4 regions of the Catenulispora sp. GP43 genome follow, and region 1 is predicted to be linked to each of the others. Evidence: riboswitches for the same ligand, from Rfam matches in the RefSeq annotation. Region 1 holds a riboswitch; each other region holds the start of a gene.
The links. A riboswitch is a leader RNA that binds a small molecule or an ion and turns the genes downstream of it on or off. The one in region 1 is predicted to bind cobalamin.
Positions count from the first base shown of each region.

Region 2: another riboswitch for cobalamin. It lies ahead of ABH926_RS05870 (putative cobaltochelatase); the one in region 1 lies ahead of ABH926_RS09515 (ABC transporter substrate-binding protein).
Region 3: another riboswitch for cobalamin. It lies ahead of cobN (cobaltochelatase subunit CobN); the one in region 1 lies ahead of ABH926_RS09515 (ABC transporter substrate-binding protein).
Region 4: another riboswitch for cobalamin. It lies ahead of ABH926_RS50690 (HoxN/HupN/NixA family nickel/cobalt transporter); the one in region 1 lies ahead of ABH926_RS09515 (ABC transporter substrate-binding protein).

Region 1 covers NZ_JBGCCT010000003.1:477,581-481,637, reverse strand. Annotated here, with positions in the region: gene ABH926_RS09520 (FecCD family ABC transporter permease) at 1-1,231, opposite strand, end outside; gene ABH926_RS09515 (ABC transporter substrate-binding protein) at 1,241-2,230, opposite strand; cobalamin riboswitch at 2,336-2,465, opposite strand; gene ABH926_RS09510 (enoyl-CoA hydratase/isomerase family protein) at 2,583-3,413, opposite strand; gene ABH926_RS09505 (GNAT family N-acetyltransferase) at 3,438-4,057, opposite strand, start outside.
Region 2 covers NZ_JBGCCT010000002.1:486,716-490,772, reverse strand. Annotated here, with positions in the region: gene ABH926_RS05895 (sensor histidine kinase) at 1-34, opposite strand, end outside; gene bfr (bacterioferritin) at 180-659, opposite strand; gene ABH926_RS05885 (bacterioferritin-associated ferredoxin) at 779-1,084, opposite strand; gene ABH926_RS05880 (sulfite oxidase-like oxidoreductase) at 1,215-1,862, shown strand; gene ABH926_RS05875 (hypothetical protein) at 1,898-2,077, opposite strand; cobalamin riboswitch at 2,180-2,306, shown strand; gene ABH926_RS05870 (putative cobaltochelatase) at 2,394-4,057, shown strand, end outside.
Region 3 covers NZ_JBGCCT010000002.1:574,762-578,818, reverse strand. Annotated here, with positions in the region: gene ABH926_RS06335 (cobalamin biosynthesis protein) at 31-990, shown strand; cobalamin riboswitch at 977-1,118, shown strand; gene cobN (cobaltochelatase subunit CobN) at 1,161-4,057, shown strand, end outside.
Region 4 covers NZ_JBGCCT010000049.1:35,001-39,057, reverse strand. Annotated here, with positions in the region: gene ABH926_RS50690 (HoxN/HupN/NixA family nickel/cobalt transporter) at 1-1,116, opposite strand, end outside; cobalamin riboswitch at 1,145-1,348, opposite strand; gene ABH926_RS50685 (hypothetical protein) at 1,549-1,851, shown strand; gene ABH926_RS50680 (heavy metal translocating P-type ATPase) at 1,923-4,057, shown strand, end outside.

The sequences.
Region 1 (4,057 bases):
TCCGCGCGAGCAGGTCGGCCAGCACCAGGAACGCACCGCCCACCAGCAGGCTCATCGGCAGCAGCAGCCGGTGCCCGGGCCCGGCGACACGGCGCACGACGTGCGGCACCACCAGCCCGACGAACCCGATGATGCCGCTGACCGCGACCGCGGTCGCGGTCGCCAGCGAGGCCGCGGCCAGCACGATCAGCCGGGTCCGCACGGGGTTCAGGCCGAGGGTGGCGGCCTCGTCGTCGCCGAGCGCGAGGACGTCCAGATGCCGCGCGTGCACGGTGACGATCAGGACACTGATGACGGCGTAGGGCAGCGCCAACCGCACCAGCGACCAGTCGGCGGCGGCGAAACTCCCGAACAGCCACGAGTACACCTGCCGCACGTCCGTGGTGCTCCGCTGCATGACGAACGCCTGCACCGCCCCGACGAACGAACTGACCGCGACCCCGGCGAGGATGAGCGAGGCGGTCCCGCCCCGACCCACGAACGTGCCGAGCACATAGCTGGCGAGCACCCCGCCGAGCGCACCGACGAACGCGGCCAGCGGCACGGCACCGATGCCCGCCACGGTGTGCTCGGGCCCGCCGCCATAGACGATGACGAGCGTCGCGGCCATCCCGGCACCGGCGGAGGCCCCGATGGTCCCGGAGTCAGAGAGCGGATTGCGGAAGACGCCCTGATACGCGGCCCCCGCCTGCGCGAGCAGCGCCCCGACGAGCGTGGCCAGGACGACGCGCGGCAGCCGGATCTGGTCCAGCACGCTCTGCTGCACCGGCCCGAGCCCGGTATGGAGGTCTACGAAGGGGAGCTTGTCCAGCAGCGCCTTGGCGGTGCCGGCGACCGGGAGGCCCGCGGCGCCGCCGAGGCTGGAGACGAGGACGGCGAGAAGGAGGACCGCGGTCGCGGCGAGGAGGGCGACGGTCGGGCGGGCGAGGCGGCGGCGTGGGGGTGAGTGCGGGAGCGAGTGCGGAGGGATCGAGTTCGGCTCATCGACCGCGGAGCGGGCAAGGCGGCGGCTCGGGCGCGAGTGCGGGGGGATCGAGTTCGGCTCATCGGTCGCCGGGCGGTCGCCGCTCGCAGACTCGGCAGCGACATGCGCGGCAGGTCCCGGCGCCAGGACTCCGGCCGCCGCGTCAGCGCCCGCGGCCACCATCGTCGCAGCAGCATCGACCGCCGCGGCTTCGGCACCCCCCGCCGCCGCCGCGTCAGCATCCGCATCCGCTCCCTGCCGCCGCATCGCCGTGGCTCAGCCCTGGGCCTGGTTCACGGCCTTCGAGATCTGCTGCACCAGATCCACCAGGCGCGGACCCCAGCGGGAGGCGATGTCGTCGTCCATGCCGACGACCGTGCCCTTCGCCGCGTTCTTCACCGCCGGGATCGCCGACCAGCCGGGGCGGGCGGCGACGGTGGCCGAGGTCTGCTGGCAGCACTTGGTGTCGGCCAGGAAGATCAGGTCGGGGGCCGCGGTCACCAGGTACTCGTCGGAGAGCTGCGGGTAGCCGCCGCCCGTCTTGTCGGCCGGGTCGGCGATGTCGGTCAGGCCGAACTGGGCGAAGATCGAGCCGATGAAGGTCTTCGAGGTGGCGCTGTAGTTCCCGGGGGTGCCGACCTCGTAGTAGTACTTAAGAGGTGTGGCCGGCTTCTTCGTGGCCGCGATCGCCGCCGTGATCTGCTGCTTCATCGTGGCGACCTCGGTGGTCGCGGCGGTGGTGTGGCCGGTGGCGGCGCCGAGCTCGGTGATCTGGCTGTAGGCGTCGTCCAGGGTGTTCGGGGCGTCGAACCACAGGACCGGGACGTTCAGCTTGCCGAGCTGCTCCACGATCTGCGAGCTGTCGTCGGCGACGACCACCAGATCCGGGTTGTACTTCGCTATCGCCTCGGCGTTCGGCTTGTAGCCGGACAGCGCGCTCTTCGGGGCGCTCGCGGGATAGTCCGACTGGTCATCGACCGCGGTGACCTGCGAGCCCGCGCCGATCGCGAACAGGTCCTCGGTGGCCGAGGGCGACAGCGACACGATCTTCTTCGGCTCGGCCGCCAACTTCACCGCGCCGTTCTTGGCGGTGATCGTGGCCGGGAAGGCGGCCGCGGACGAGGCGGCGGTCGTGGTGGACGCGGTGCCCGAGCCGGCCGGGGCCGACGCCGACTTCGACGACGAACACCCGGCGGCCAGCAGCGCCGAGGCCGCGACGAGGCCGACGGCCACGCGCCGCGTCGAATTGTGCAGACGAGAATGCACGAGGTCAGCTCCTCCGGCTGATCCGCGGTCCCCGCCGCGCGCGCCGACCCAGGCAGGCGTGCCGCGCACACAGCCGGACCGCCCCGAACCGCGAGGGCCGAACCTTGGCACATCGCGTGAGGCGACCTGGCTCGCCCTCCGAACGGAGAGCTCACAGTTGCGGGACAGCGCCGGATTCCCACCGGCTTCGCTGCACTCGATGTGGACGGCGCACACCGCCGTCGCCCAAGACGCTAGCAAGCGCGGACGCACTCGCCTAACGGCAAATGGGGCGACGGCTGGTGATCTGCACTACTTCAAGAAGCCTGCGCTACTTCAAAAGCCCCGCGCTGCTTCAAGAACCCCGCACCACTCACGGCCAGACCGGCGACCGCTTCTCCACGAACGCCCGCACACCCTCGGCCCGGTCCGCCGAGAACGCCGTGGCCCGCCACGCCCCGTCCTCCACGTCCAGCCCGGCGGCCAGCGGCAGGTCCGCGCCGACCTTCAGCGCGTGCTTGGCGTTGCGCACCCCGATCGGCGAGTTCTTCGCGATCTGCTGCGCCAGCTCCAGCGCCGCCGCGCGCGCCGTCGAGCTCCCCGGCACCCGCCGGTCCACCATCCCGAACCGGTCGGCCTCGTCGGCGTCGATGCGCCGCGCGGTGAAGATCAGGTCGGCGGCGCGGTTCATGCCCACGCGCCGCACCAGCGTCTGCGTGCCGCCGCCGCCGGGGATGACGCCGACGGACACCTCGGGCAGCCCGAACACCGCGCCGTCGTCGGCCACGATCAGGTCGCAGGCCAGCGCCAGCTCGCAGCCGCCGCCCAGGGCGTAGCCGGAGACCGCAGCCACGACCGGCATCGGCAGCGAGCCGAACGCGCCCCAGGTCCGCCGGAACGCCGGCCGGGTGGCGACCAGCTCGGCGTCGCTCATCTGGTTGCGCTCCTTGAGGTCCACGCCGACGCAGAACGCGTGGTTCTTCCCCTCGGCCGCGGGCGGCGCCGACGACACCACCACGGCGCGCACCGCCGGGTCCTCGGCCAGCTCCGGCGCGACGTCCCGGATCGCCGCGGCCATCGCGGTCGAGATCGCGTTCATCGCCGACGCGCGGTTCAGCACGATCTCCGCGACCACGCCGTTGCCGGACGCGGGGTGCCGCCGCAGGAGTACGCCTTTGTAATCCTTCTCGGTTACCTCGTTCATGGCGCCCAGATTATGAGACCAAGGTCAGAATCCGAAGGGCACCCAGGGCGCGACATCGCTCACAAAGGCCCGCGACGCCTCGGCCAGCGCCCCCGGCCGCAGCTCCTCGACCCGCCCGGCCCGGCCCAGCGCGGCCAGCGAGAAACCGCCGAGGTAGGCGGTCCCGAGCTCGCGCGGCCCCAGCACCAGATCCGCCGGATCCGTGGTCCGCTCGCAGACCGCCCCCTCGGCATCGCCGCGCAACCGCCAGCGTCCGGTGTTCCACGCGCAGAAGGTGTCCGAGATCTCGAACACCACGTCGACCGGCGCCGCGTACCGCCGCGCCGCCAGGGCCCGGTCCACGTCGACGATCCGCACGTACAGCTCGTCCTGCACCCGCGGCACCGCCTGCCGGGGATCGGCGAGCAGGAACAGCAGCGGGTCGTCGGTCGGCACCTCGGCGTGGATCTCGCTGGTCAGGTCGATGTCGAGCAGGAAGCGCCAGATCGCGACGTAGGACGCCAGGTCGCGGCCGTAGACCTCCTTGGCCCGCACCTTGCAGTCCGGGCGCGCGGGGTTGTCCCAGTCCTCCTTGATCCGGTAGCGCGCGAACCCGACCGCCCGGCCGGCCGCGTCCTCGGCGACCACGCAGCGCAGCGGGCCCG
Region 2 (4,057 bases), on a different contig from region 1:
CGGCGGCCGGGCGCGGGGAGGACGGTCGGACCATGCCAGCCATGGTCACACGCCGCTCGGTGACGGCGCATCAGGGTGCTGCCCGGGATGTTCCCGGGGGCGGTCTCAGGGATGCCCTCAGGGGCGTCCCGAACGGGGCAACGGTCCGGGCCGAACGGTCCGGGCCCGAAGACCGGGACTCAGGAGTCCGGCTGCTCCACCAGCTGCGCGATGTACAGCGGCTCCCCGAGCTGGCCGATCAGGTCCAGCTGGGTCTCCAGGTAGTCGATGTGGTGTTCCTCGTCGGCCAGGATCTCCTCGAAGAGGTTCGCCGACGTGACGTCCCCGCGCTCGCGCATCAGCTTGATCCCGTTGCGCAGCCGCTCGACCGCCGCGACCTCGACCTTCATGTCGGCCTGGAACATCTCGGTGACGCTGTGGCCGATCTCCAGCGGGAACAGTTTCTGGAAGTTGGGCAGCCCGTCCAGGAAGATGATGCGCTCGGCGAGCTTGTCCGCGTGCTTCATCTCGTCGATGGACTCGCTGCGGGTGTACTCGGCGAGCTTCTTCCAGCCGCGGTCTTCCTGCAGTTTGTAGTGCAGCCAGTACTGGTTGATCGCCGTCAGTTCGGCCGTGAGCTGCTCGTTGAGGAACGCGATGATGTCCTTGTCACCCTGCATGGCGTCCGATATTGCCAGAGCGGCCGACCCCGGGGGTAACGGTGTGTGCGCGGATTGCTCCGAACGGGGAGCCCCGGGGCACGCCGGATCAGGCCGGGGCGGCTCGGGAGCGTCCGGGATCAGCCCAGGGCGGGCACCGCGGCCGGGCAGTGCGGCGCGTGCTGGAAGACCGGGGTCGCCGGGCGTGCGGCGGGGACCGGGGCCGGAGCCGCCTCCGGCAGCCGCTCGGCCTCGGGCATGACGTCCGCCGGCGCCGAGTCGGCGACCCGCGCGGCGGCGAGCAGGCAGCTCAGCCGCTTCACGCACGTCCCGCACGCCGAACCCGCCCCGGTGGCCTTGCGGACCTGCTTGACGGACTTGGCACCGAGCGCGACGGCGGCGTCCACCTCGGCGGTGGTGACCGCGTGGCATATGCAGGCGTACAAGCGGGGCTCCGGCTGTCAGCGGGGTCGCCAGGGGCGATCAATGGGACTTAGGGGAGCCTAAGCTACCTATCGCCCGCGTGCCAAGTCCCCGCGGTACGTGCCGTGCACCACATCTGGGACGATGGTCTCCATGGGGCAGCCGGGATCAGGGGTGGACACAGACGCCGGGACGGCGCCGGCGGACGGCCGGCTCCCCCCGGGCCAGCGCATGCAGCGTGGCGAGTGGCCGGTGCTGCACTACGGCCCGGTGCCCCGCTTCAAGCCCGCGAGCTGGGACTTCCGGGTCACCGGGGCCACCGCCGACGGCGAGGAGGCGATCTGGTTCCACGAGGAGTTCGGCGCCCTGCCGACCGTCGAGGTGGTCGCCGACTTCCACTGCGTCACCAAGTTCACGATGCTGGACGCGTCCTGGCGCGGTGTCTCCGGCCGCACCATCCTGGACCTGGCGCCGCCGGCCCCGGATGCGACGCACGTCACCGTCTGGGCCGAGTACGGCTACAGCTCGAACCTGCGCCTGGAGGACCTGCTCCGGGAGGACGTCGTGTTCGCCACCCACCACGACGGCGCGCCGCTCACCCCCGAGCACGGCTTCCCGCTGCGGCTGATCCTGCCGCACCGGTACGCCTGGAAAGGGCCCAAGTGGGTCCGGGGCATCGAGTACCTCACCGAGGACCGCCGCGGGTTCTGGGAGGAGCGCGGGTACCACAACATCGGCGACCCGTGGCGGGAACAGCGGTACTCCTACCAGGAGGACCCCGGCGACGGGCCTCCGCTGTAGTCCCGTCCCGGCTGTAGTCCCGTCCGGCCGGCTCCTCAGCCCGTCCGGATCCGGCGCAGCACCGCCCGCCACAGCGTCCCGGGCCGGCCGAGCGCCGGCAGCCGCTGCCCGGGGGCGGGCGTGTCGCGTTGCTCACCCCGCGCCAGGGCGAACGCCCCGCCGTCCAGCTCGTATTCACCCAGGACACGGGGTCTGCGCTGTCGATCGCTCACCATCCCATTGAGGGATACATCCGGACATCGCGCCACCCGGCGCCGTCCGGACGCGGTTTGACGGCCGGTGATCGCTGCGGGATGCTGCACGCGGGACGGTCGGCAGGAATCCGGTGCGAATCCGGAGCGGTCCCGCCACTGTGATCAGGGAGTGCCTCCCGCTTGAGATGCCACTGGAACATCAGTGTTCTGGGAAGGCCGGGCAGGCGCGCGGATCTGAGAGTCAGGAGACTACGACCGCCCCAGGCACGCCGCCCCCGCGGCGTGTTCTCGTGAGGAGACCTGTCGGGCGTGGATACCCGTGAGGAGCTGATCCGGCGTGCCGCCGTACCCGTTCACCGCCGTCGTCGGGCTCGACGACCTGCGGCTGGCCCTGCTGCTGAACGCCGTGTCCCCGGCCGTCGGCGGCGTGCTCGTGCGCGGGGAGAAGGGCACTGCCAAGTCGACGATCGTGCGCGCCCTGGCCGCCGTGCTCCCGCAGATCGCCGTGGTCCCGAGCTGTCGGTTCTCGTGTGACCCCGCGACCCCCGACCCGGCCTGCCCGGACGGCCCGCACCTCCCCGGCGCCACGGCGGCCCGGTCCCGCCCGGCGCGCCTGATCGAGCTCCCGGTCGGCGCCACCGAGGACCGCCTCGTGGGCTCCCTGGACCTGGAGAAGGTCCTGGCCTCCGGCGTCGCCGCCTACGAACCCGGCCTGCTGGCCGCCGCGCACCGCGGCCTGCTGTACGTGGACGAGGTCAACCTCCTGCACGACCACCTCGTGGACCTGCTCCTGGACGCCGCCGCGATGGGCGTCGCGCACGTCGAGCGCGAAGGCGTCTCGGTCCGGCACGCGGCGCGCTTCCTGCTCGTCGGCACCATGAACCCCGAAGAGGGCGAACTGCGCCCGCAGCTGCTGGACCGGTTCGGCCTGACCGTCGAAGTCCGCGCCAGCCGCGACCCGGCCGAGCGCGCCGAGGTGGTCCGCCGCCGCCTGGCCTACGAGGCCGACCCCGAGGGCTTCGCAGCGGCCTGGGAGCAGGCGGACAAGGAGACGGCCGCACGCATCGAGGCGGCGCGCGCCCTGCTGCCCTCCGTGGTGCTCCCGGAGGCCGAACTGCTGCGAGTCACTCGGATCTGTGCGGCGTTCGAGGTCGACGGGATGCGCGCGGACCTGGTGACGGCACGGGCCGCGACCGCGCTCGCGGCCTGGGCCGGGCGCGACGTGGTGATCGCCGAGGACGTGCGGCAGGCCGCGATGCTGGCGCTGCCGCACCGCCGGCGGCGGCATCCGTTCGACGCGCCGGGCCTGGACGAGGAGCGGCTGGACGAGGCCATGGACGACGGGGATGAGGATCCTGATCCCGGTCCCGGTTCCGGTGGGCCCGACGGCGGCGGTGGGCCCGACGGCGGCGGCGGTCCTGACGGCGGCGGCGGTCCTGACGGCGGCGGCGGTTCCAACGGTGGCGATACTTCCGGCGGCCCGTCCAACGGTGCCGAGCCTGAGCCCTCGGTCGGTGCCTCGACCGGCGAATCACCCGCTGAGCAGAAGCAAGTGTCCGGATCGTCGCGCGAGCAGCCCGCCGCCACTGCCACTGAGCCCTTCAAAGCCCGCCTGCTCCAGGTCGAAGGCGTCGGCACCGGCGCCGAAGGCCGCCGCTCCCGAGCCCGCGCCGCCGGCGGCCGCTCGGTCGGCGCCCGCCCCGGCGCGCGCGGCCTCCATCTGATCGCGACCGTCCACGCCGCCGCGCCCCAGCAGGTCGCCCGGGGCCGTCGCGACGGCGCTCTGCGTCTGCGCTCCGAGGACCTCCGCGAGCCGATCCGCGAGGGCCGGGAAGGCAATCTCGTCCTGTTCGCGGTCGATGCCTCCGGGTCCATGGCCGCCCGCCAGCGCATGGCCGCCGTCAAGGGCGCGATCCTCTCGCTGCTCCTGGACGCCTACCAGCGCCGTGACAAGGTCGGCCTGGTGACCTTCCGCGGCCGCACCGCCGAGGTCGCGCTGCC
Region 3 (4,057 bases), on a different contig from region 1:
AGCTCGGCGGGGCGCCGCTACATTGGCGCCATGCGATCTTCGTCCCGGGCGGTAGGGCTGGTCCTCGGCTTCGCGGCCGACTGGTACTTCGGGGATCCGCGGCGAGCGCATCCGGTGGCGGGCTTCGGGCGGGTGGCCTCGGGGCTGCGTCGGGTTTCGTATGCGGATTCGCGGGTTGCCGGCGCCGCCTATGCCGGCGTGCTCGTTTCGGGCGCCGCTGCGCTGGGTGTCGCGGCCGAGCGGGTCGGGCGGCGGCCGGTCGCCGGAGCCGCGTTGACCGCGGCCGCGACGTGGACCGTGCTCGGCGGGACGTCGTTGCGCCGCGAGGCGTCCGCGATCGGTGAGTCGCTGCGGGCCGGCGACCTCGCGGCGGCGCGGGAGCGGCTGCCGCACCTGTGCGGGCGCGATCCGCGCGGGCTCGATGCCGACCAGATCGCGCGGGCGGTGGTCGAGTCGGTCGCCGAGAACACCTCCGACGCGGTGGTGGCGCCGCTGTTCTGGGGTGCGGTGGCGGGGATTCCGGGGCTGCTGGCGTATCGGGCGTCGAACACGCTGGACGCGATGGTCGGCTACCGGAACGCCAAGTACCGCAACTTCGGGTGGGCCTCCGCGCGCCTGGACGACGTCCTCAACTGGGTCCCCGCCCGCTTCACCGGCGCCGTGACCGTCGCGGCCGCACCGGTGGTCGGCGGCAGTCCCGTCCGGGCGCTCAGGGTCCTGCGAAACGACGGCGCCCGGCACCCCAGCCCCAACGCCGGACGCTGCGAGGCCTCCGCCGCCGGTGCCCTCGGCGTGCGCCTCGGCGGGACCAACACCTATGGCGACGTCGTCGAACACCGGCCGGTCATGGGGACCGGCCGGGCGCCGCGCGTGCCCGACATCCGGCGCGCCGCCGTGTTGTCGGCCACAGTCGGGCTCGCCTCGGCCGCGGCCGCCGCACGTCTGGCCGCCGCGTTCGCGCCGGGCCGTCGCGCACGCCGCTTGCGCTGACGTCGGATCTGGCACACTGTCCACCAAGACGACAGTCCAGGAAGCCCGTGCGAATCGGGCGCTGTCCCGCAACTGTGAGCGGACCACGGTCCGCGAGCCAGGAACTGCCTGTCGTCCGTACCCATCAGCCCGAGGCGGAGCGCGGACTCCGCGAGAGGAAGTGCCGTCGCATGCCCGCGCGCGTTCTGTTGCTGTCCACGGCCGACACCGAGCTTCTCGCCGCCCACGCCTGCGGCGCTCCCTACGTCACCGCCAACCCCGCGCGCCTGGACGCCGAGGCCCTGGCACCGCTGCTGCGTGCGGCCGACGTCGCCGTGCTGCGGCTGCTCGGCGGGCACCGGCCGTGGCGCTGGCTGATCGAGGCGGTCGCCGCCGCCGGCGTGCCGGCCGTCGTGCTCGGCGGGGAGGCCGAGCCGGACGCTGAGCTGATGGCGCTCTCGACGGTGCCCGGCGGCGTGGTGGCCGACGCCCTCAACTACCTCACCGCCGGCGGTCCGGCGAACCTGGCGCAGCTGGCGAACTTCCTCACCGATACGGTGCTCGGCGGCGGCGAGGGCTTCGAGGCGCCGCAGGCCATGCCCGAGTTCGGTGTCCACGGCGAGCGCGAGCGGCGCGAAGGACGCCCGACCGTCGGCATCGTCTTCTACCGTGCGCACGAGATCTCGGGTAACACAGCCTTCGTAGACACCCTCGCCGACGCCCTCGAAGACCGCGGTGCCAACGCTCTTCCCGTCTACTGCGGCTCGCTGCGCGGGTTGTCGGACGCCGCGGGCGCGGGCCTGGTCGACCTCCTCGGCCGCTGCGACACCCTGGTCGTCACGGTCCTGGCCGGAGGCGGTGCGACGGCGGCGGATGCCAGCGCAGGCGGCGACGAGGACGCCTGGGACGTCGGCGCGCTCGCCGCGCTGGACGTCCCGGTCATCCAAGGGCTCTGTCTCACCTCCCCGCGCCAGACCTGGCAGGACTCCGACGCCGCGCTCACCCCCATGGACGCCGCGATGCAGGTCGCGATCCCGGAGTTCGACGGTCGCCTCATCGCCGTCCCCTTCTCCTTCAAGGAGAACGGCGACGCGGGCATCCCGGTCTACGTCGCCGACGCCGAACGCGCCGCGCGCCTGGCCGGCATCGCCTATCGCCATGCCGCACTGCGCGCCATCCCCAACCGCGACAAGAAGCTCGCGCTCGTCCTGTCCTCCTACCCGACCAAGCACTCGCGTGTCGGCAACGCCGTCGGGCTCGACACCCCGGCCTCCGCCGTCCGCCTGCTCCACGCCCTGCGCGAAGCCGGCTACACCGTCGGCGACTTCCCCGACGACGGCGACCAGCTCATCCACCGGCTGATCGCGGCCGGCGGGCACGACGTCGAGTGGCTCACCGAGGAGCAGCTGGCCGCCGCGCCGGCGCGAGTGCCGCTGCGCGACTACGAGTCCTGGTTCGCCACGCTCCCCGAAGACCTGCGCGAGGGTATCCGCCGGCACTGGGGCGAGCCGCCCGGCTCGCTGTACGTCGACGGCGAGGACATCGTCCTGGCCTCGCTCCAGTTCGACAACATCCTGCTGATGATCCAGCCGCCGCGCGGCTTCGGCGAGAACCCGATCGCCATCTACCACGACCCCGACCTGCCGCCCAGCCACCACTACCTGGCCGCCTACCGGTGGCTGGAGCACAGCTTCGGCGCGGACGCGGTCGTCCACCTCGGCAAGCACGGCACGCTGGAATGGCTGCCCGGCAAGGGACTGGGCCTGTCGGAGTCCTGCGCCCCGGACGCGGTGCTCGGCGAGCTGCCGCTGGTCTACCCGTTCATTGTGAACGACCCCGGGGAGGGGACGCAGGCCAAGCGGCGCGGGCACGCCACCGTCGTGGACCACCTGATGCCGCCGATGGCCCGCGCCGACACCTACGGGGACCTGGCCAAGCTCGAGCAGCTGCTCGACGAGTACGCGACCGTGCAGGCCCTGGACCCGGACAAGACCCCGGCGGTGCGCGCGCAGATCTGGACCCTGATCCGCGCCGCGCAGCTGCACCACGACCTCGCCTCGATCCTGCACGGCGACGTCGACCACCAGCCCGCCGACGACGACTTCGACGACTTCGTGCTGCACCTGGACGGCTATCTGTGCGAGATCAAGGACGTGCAGATCCGCGACGGGCTGCACATCCTGGGGCGCGCGCCGCAGGGCGAGGAACTGGTCGCCGACGTGCTGGCGATCCTGCGGGCCAAGCAGGTCTTCGGCGGGGTGAACGGCGCGGTCACCGGGCTGCGGCAGGCGCTGGCGGAGTTCGTCGGGCTGGACGAGCAGGTGCTGCTGGCCGAGCCGGGGGCGGCGGTGAAGGTGCCGGAGGCGCTGGTCGCGCTGGCCGGCGACGACGGGGCGCCGGCCCGGTCGGCATCGGATGCCGTGGACCTGTTGGAGAAGCTGGCGACCAAGCTGATCTCGGGCTTGGCGGCGCGCGACTGGGAGGTCGAGGCTGCTGCGGAAGTATGCCTCGAAGTGCTTGAAGTCGCTGATCCGAGCACTGTGAAGGTTTTGGACTTCGCCGCCACCGAACTCGTCCCCCGCCTGGCCCGCACCACCGACGAGATCGCCAACATCCTGCGCGCCCTCGACGGCCGCTACATCCCCGCCGGCCCCTCCGGTGCGCCGACCCGGGGCCTGGTCAGCGTTCTGCCGACCGGCCGCAACTTCTACTCCGTCGACCCGAAGGCCATTCCCTCGCGCAACGCCTGGGACGTCGGCGTGGCGCTCGCCGAGTCGCTGATCGCGCGCCATCTGGCCGACACCGGCGAATACCCGCGCTCCGTCGGGCTCACCGTCTGGGGCACCTCGGCGATGCGGACGCAGGGCGACGACATCGCCGAGATCCTGCACCTGCTGGGCTGCCGGCCGGTGTGGGACGAGGCCTCGCGGCGGGTCACCGGGTTCGAGGTGGTGCCGGTCGGCGAACTGGGGCGTCCGCGCATCGACGTGACGGTGCGCATCTCAGGGTTCTTCCGTGACGCATTCCCGCACGTCATCGCGCTCATCGACGACGCGGTCCAGGCCGTCGCCGAGCTCGACGAGGGCGC
Region 4 (4,057 bases), on a different contig from region 1:
CGGCTCCTGGCCGGTGACGTCCCACCGGTGTTCGACGCGCGCGATCTTCCAGTAGGCGATCGCGGCCGCCCAGACGGCGATGAACGCGCCGACGATGATGAACCCGACATTGTTCAGATTCAGGTTCGCGATCCAGTCGGTGACCGGGTTGACGACGCCGAACTGGTCGTGGACCACGCCGACGAGCTCGATGCTGCCGATGATCAGGGCGACGGCCACGGACAGCCCGGTGATGGTGAGGTTGTAGTAGACCTTGCGGATCGGGTTGGAGAAGGCCCAGTGGTAGGCGAAGTTCATGAAGGTGCCGTCGAGCGTGTCGAACAGGGTCATGCCCGCGGTGAACAGCAGCGGCAGGCACAGGATCGCGTACCAGGGCAGGCCGGCCGCGGCGCTGGAGCCGGCCAGGGCCAGCAGCAGCACCTCGGTGGCGGTGTCGAAGCCGACGCCGAACAGCAGCCCGACCGGGTACATCTGGCCGGGGCGGGTGATGGACTTGGTGAGCCGGCCCAGGATCCGGTTCATGAAGCCGCGCTTGTCCAGCTGCGCGGTCAGGGCGGCCTCGTCGTACACGCCGCGCCGCATCGCCTTGTACACCTTGTAGATGCCGATCAGCGCGACCAGGTTCAGGATGCCGATCAGGTACAGGAAGGTGCCCGAAGCGGTCGTGGACACCACGCCGAGCGACTGGCGCGTGCTGGACTTGTCGTCGGTCAGGCTGGCGGCCTGGCGCGCGCCGGCGGCGATCCCGGCGGCCAGCACGACGACGATCGTCGAGTGCCCGAGCGCGAACCAGAATCCGACGGACACCGGCCGCTTGCCGTCGGCCATCAGCTTGCGCGTGGTGTTGTCGATCGCGGCTATGTGGTCGGCGTCGAACGCGTGGCGCATGCCGAGCGTGTAGGCGGTGACGCCGAGGCCGAAGCCGAAGACCTGCTTGCCGACGGTGTAGTGATGCGGGGCGACCAGGCCGGCGAGGATCCCGAACGCCGCGACGTGCATCGCCACGATCACCGCCAGCAGGCCGCCGAAGCGCAGCCAGTCGGTACGGAGCCAGCGCAGCGGCGCCGAGGACGGATTCCGGACAGGTCGGACGGGATCGTTCGCAGGCACGCTCACGCGGCTCGCCTCCAGCACCTCGTGGATGGTCGATGTTCGGTGCCGTGGCCGGTCTCCTGGCTGACGGGTCGACGCCCCGGCTCCGCCTTCCCAGACGCCTGACGCGTCCAGTGGCCGCCGCCGCGCCGTACTTCGCGCGGCGGCATGGAACCGGTGCATTCCCGATCACAGTGGCGAGGGCCGCTCCGGTTTTCCACCGGTCTTCCCGAGCACCACGGCATGGTCACCGTAGCGAGCGGTCCGGAACCCGGCAAGGTGGGCCCCGGCTATGCGTAGACCATCAGTCTGCGGGATCCAGCCCGAGGCGCTGAAGTGCCGAGCGATGAATCAGGATCCGGCACTCATGGGTCCAGCGACCGTCAGGGCCCTTGCCGCACAGATGATGCCGACTCTTGCGGGAACCAGCCGGGATTCGCGGACGACTATCATCGTGTGAGCATCGATGACGTGCCGGACGGTCCGGCGGCACATCCCGGATCAGCACATCCCGGATCAGCACATTCCGGAGCGGCGGATCCCCGACGCGGCTTCGGTACCAGTAGCCTGAGTTCCCGTCTCGGCGGGTTCGGCCGCGTGCTGGCGTTCGTCGCGTTGTCGGCGGCACTGTACGCCGGCGCGTTCGGCGCCGGGCGCCTGGCCGGACCGGTGGCACCCGATCTCGTTCCCGGCGCGCCGGGCGGGCAGAGCCCCACTCCGGGGATGCCGGGGATGGGCGCGTTGGGTGGCGGCCGGTGAGCGCCGGGCCGGACACGGTGCCGGCAGCGTCCACGCCGCCTGCGGCGGTCACCGATCTCGTGATCGGCGGGATGACCTGCGCCGCGTGCGTCGGGCGGGTGGAGCGACGACTGGCCCGCATCGAGGGCGTCTCGGCCGGCGTCAACCTGGCGACCGGCCGGGCCCGGATCCTGCATCCGCCGCGGGTTCCGGTCCGGGACCTGATCGCCGCGGTCGAGCAGGCCGGATACACCGCACTCGCGGTCCGCGACGACGCCGCTTCTTCCGGGATGGCCGAGACGGCCGAGACGGCCGAGTCGCCGGCCGACCGGCAGCGCCTGCTCGGCGTGGCCGCGATGGCCGTGCCGGTCATCGCGCTGTCCATGATCCCGGCGGTCCAGTTCCGCGACTGGCAGTGGTTCTGCTTCCTGCTGGCCGCCCCGGTGGCGACCTGGGGCGCCTGGCCCTTCCATCGCCGTGCCCTGATCAACCTGCGGCACGGCGCCGCGACCATGGACACGTTGGTGAGCATCGGCGTTCTCGCTTCCTTCGGCTGGTCGGTCTACGCGCTGTTCTTCGGCACCGCGGGCTTGCCCGGAATGCGGATGGGCTTCTCGTTCAGCGTCGGCGGCGACGGCGCCGGGCACATGTATCTGGAGGCTGCGGTCGGCGTGCCGCTGTTCGTCCTCTGCGGACGTCACCTGGAGAGCCGTGCCCGACGCCAGACCGGCTCGGCCCTGCGGTCTCTGGCTGAGCTGAGCGTCAAAGAGGTCTGCGTCCGCGACGCTGCCGGCGGCGAACAGCTGATTCCGCTGGAGCAGCTCCTGCCGGGCCGGGAGTTCGTGGTGCGTCCCGGCGAGAGGGTCGCCACCGACGGTGTCGTGGTGGAGGGTGCGTCGGCGATCGACCTGAGCATGCTGACCGGAGAGAGCGTGCCGGTCGAGGCGGGCCCGGGGGAGCGCGTCGCCGGCGGCACCCTGAACGTCGGGGGCACACTGGTGGTCCGGGCCACCGCGGTCGGCGCCGACACTCAGCTGGCCCGGATCGCGGCCCTGGTCCAGGACGCCCAGACCGGCAAGGCGCGCGCGCAGCGGTTGGCCGACACAGTGGCCGCGGTGTTCGTGCCGGCGGTGCTGGCCATCGCCGTGACCGTCCTGGGCTTCTGGCAGGGCGCCGGAGTCCGGCCCGAAGTCGCGATCACCGCGGCGGTCGCGGTCCTGGTCGTGGCGTGCCCCTGTGCACTCGGCCTGGCCACCCCGACCGCGTTGCTGGCCGCCACCGGACGCGGCGCGCAACTGGGCATCTTGGTCAAGGGCCCCGAGGTGCTGGAACGGCTGCGCCACCTGGACGCGGTCGTCCTGGACAAGACCGGCACGCTGACGGAAGGCCGCACGGCGCTGATCGCCGTCACACCGGCCCCGGGACACGACGGCGACCGGGTGTTGCGGCTGGCAGCGGCTGTCGAGCAGCGCTCCGAGCACCCCCTCGGCCGAGCCGTCGTCTCCGCCGCCCACCGTGCCGACGGCTCCGCACTGCCCGCCGTCGCGGACTTCTGGTCGCGACCGGGCGTCGGAGTCGGGGCGATGGTCGAGGGCTGCGATGTCCGCGCGGTCCGCCCGAACGATGCTCGGGAACTACCCGAAGCACTCCGCACGGCGCTGGCCGCCGCGGAAGCGAACGGCCACACCCCGGTCCTGGTCGAAGTGGACGGCGCGCCGGCGGCGATCCTCACCATCGGCGACACCTTGCGTCCCGATGCCTACCGCACAGTGCGCCGGCTCCGAGGACTGGGTCTGGAGCCGATCCTGGCCACCGGCGACAGCGCCGGCGCGGCGACCGCCGTGGCGCGCGAGCTGGGCATCACGGCGGTGCACCACTGCGCCTCACCGGAACGCAAGGCCGAGATCGTCGCCGAGCTGCGCGCCGCCGGCCGCGTCGTGGCCGTGGTCGGCGACGGCGTCAACGACACCGTCGCCCTGGCCGCGGCCGACCTCGGGGTCGCGATGGGAGGCGGTACCGACGCCGCGATCGGCGCCGCCGGCCTGACGCTGGTGCGCGCCGACATCGGCTTGGTCGCCGACGCCGTCTGTCTGGCCCGCCGGACCCTGTCCACGATCCGCGCGAACCTGGTCTGGGCCTTCGGATACAACCTCTTCCTCATCCCGCTGGCGGCCGTCGGACTGCTCAACCCGATGCCGGCCGCGGCGGCGATGTCCGCCAGCTCGCT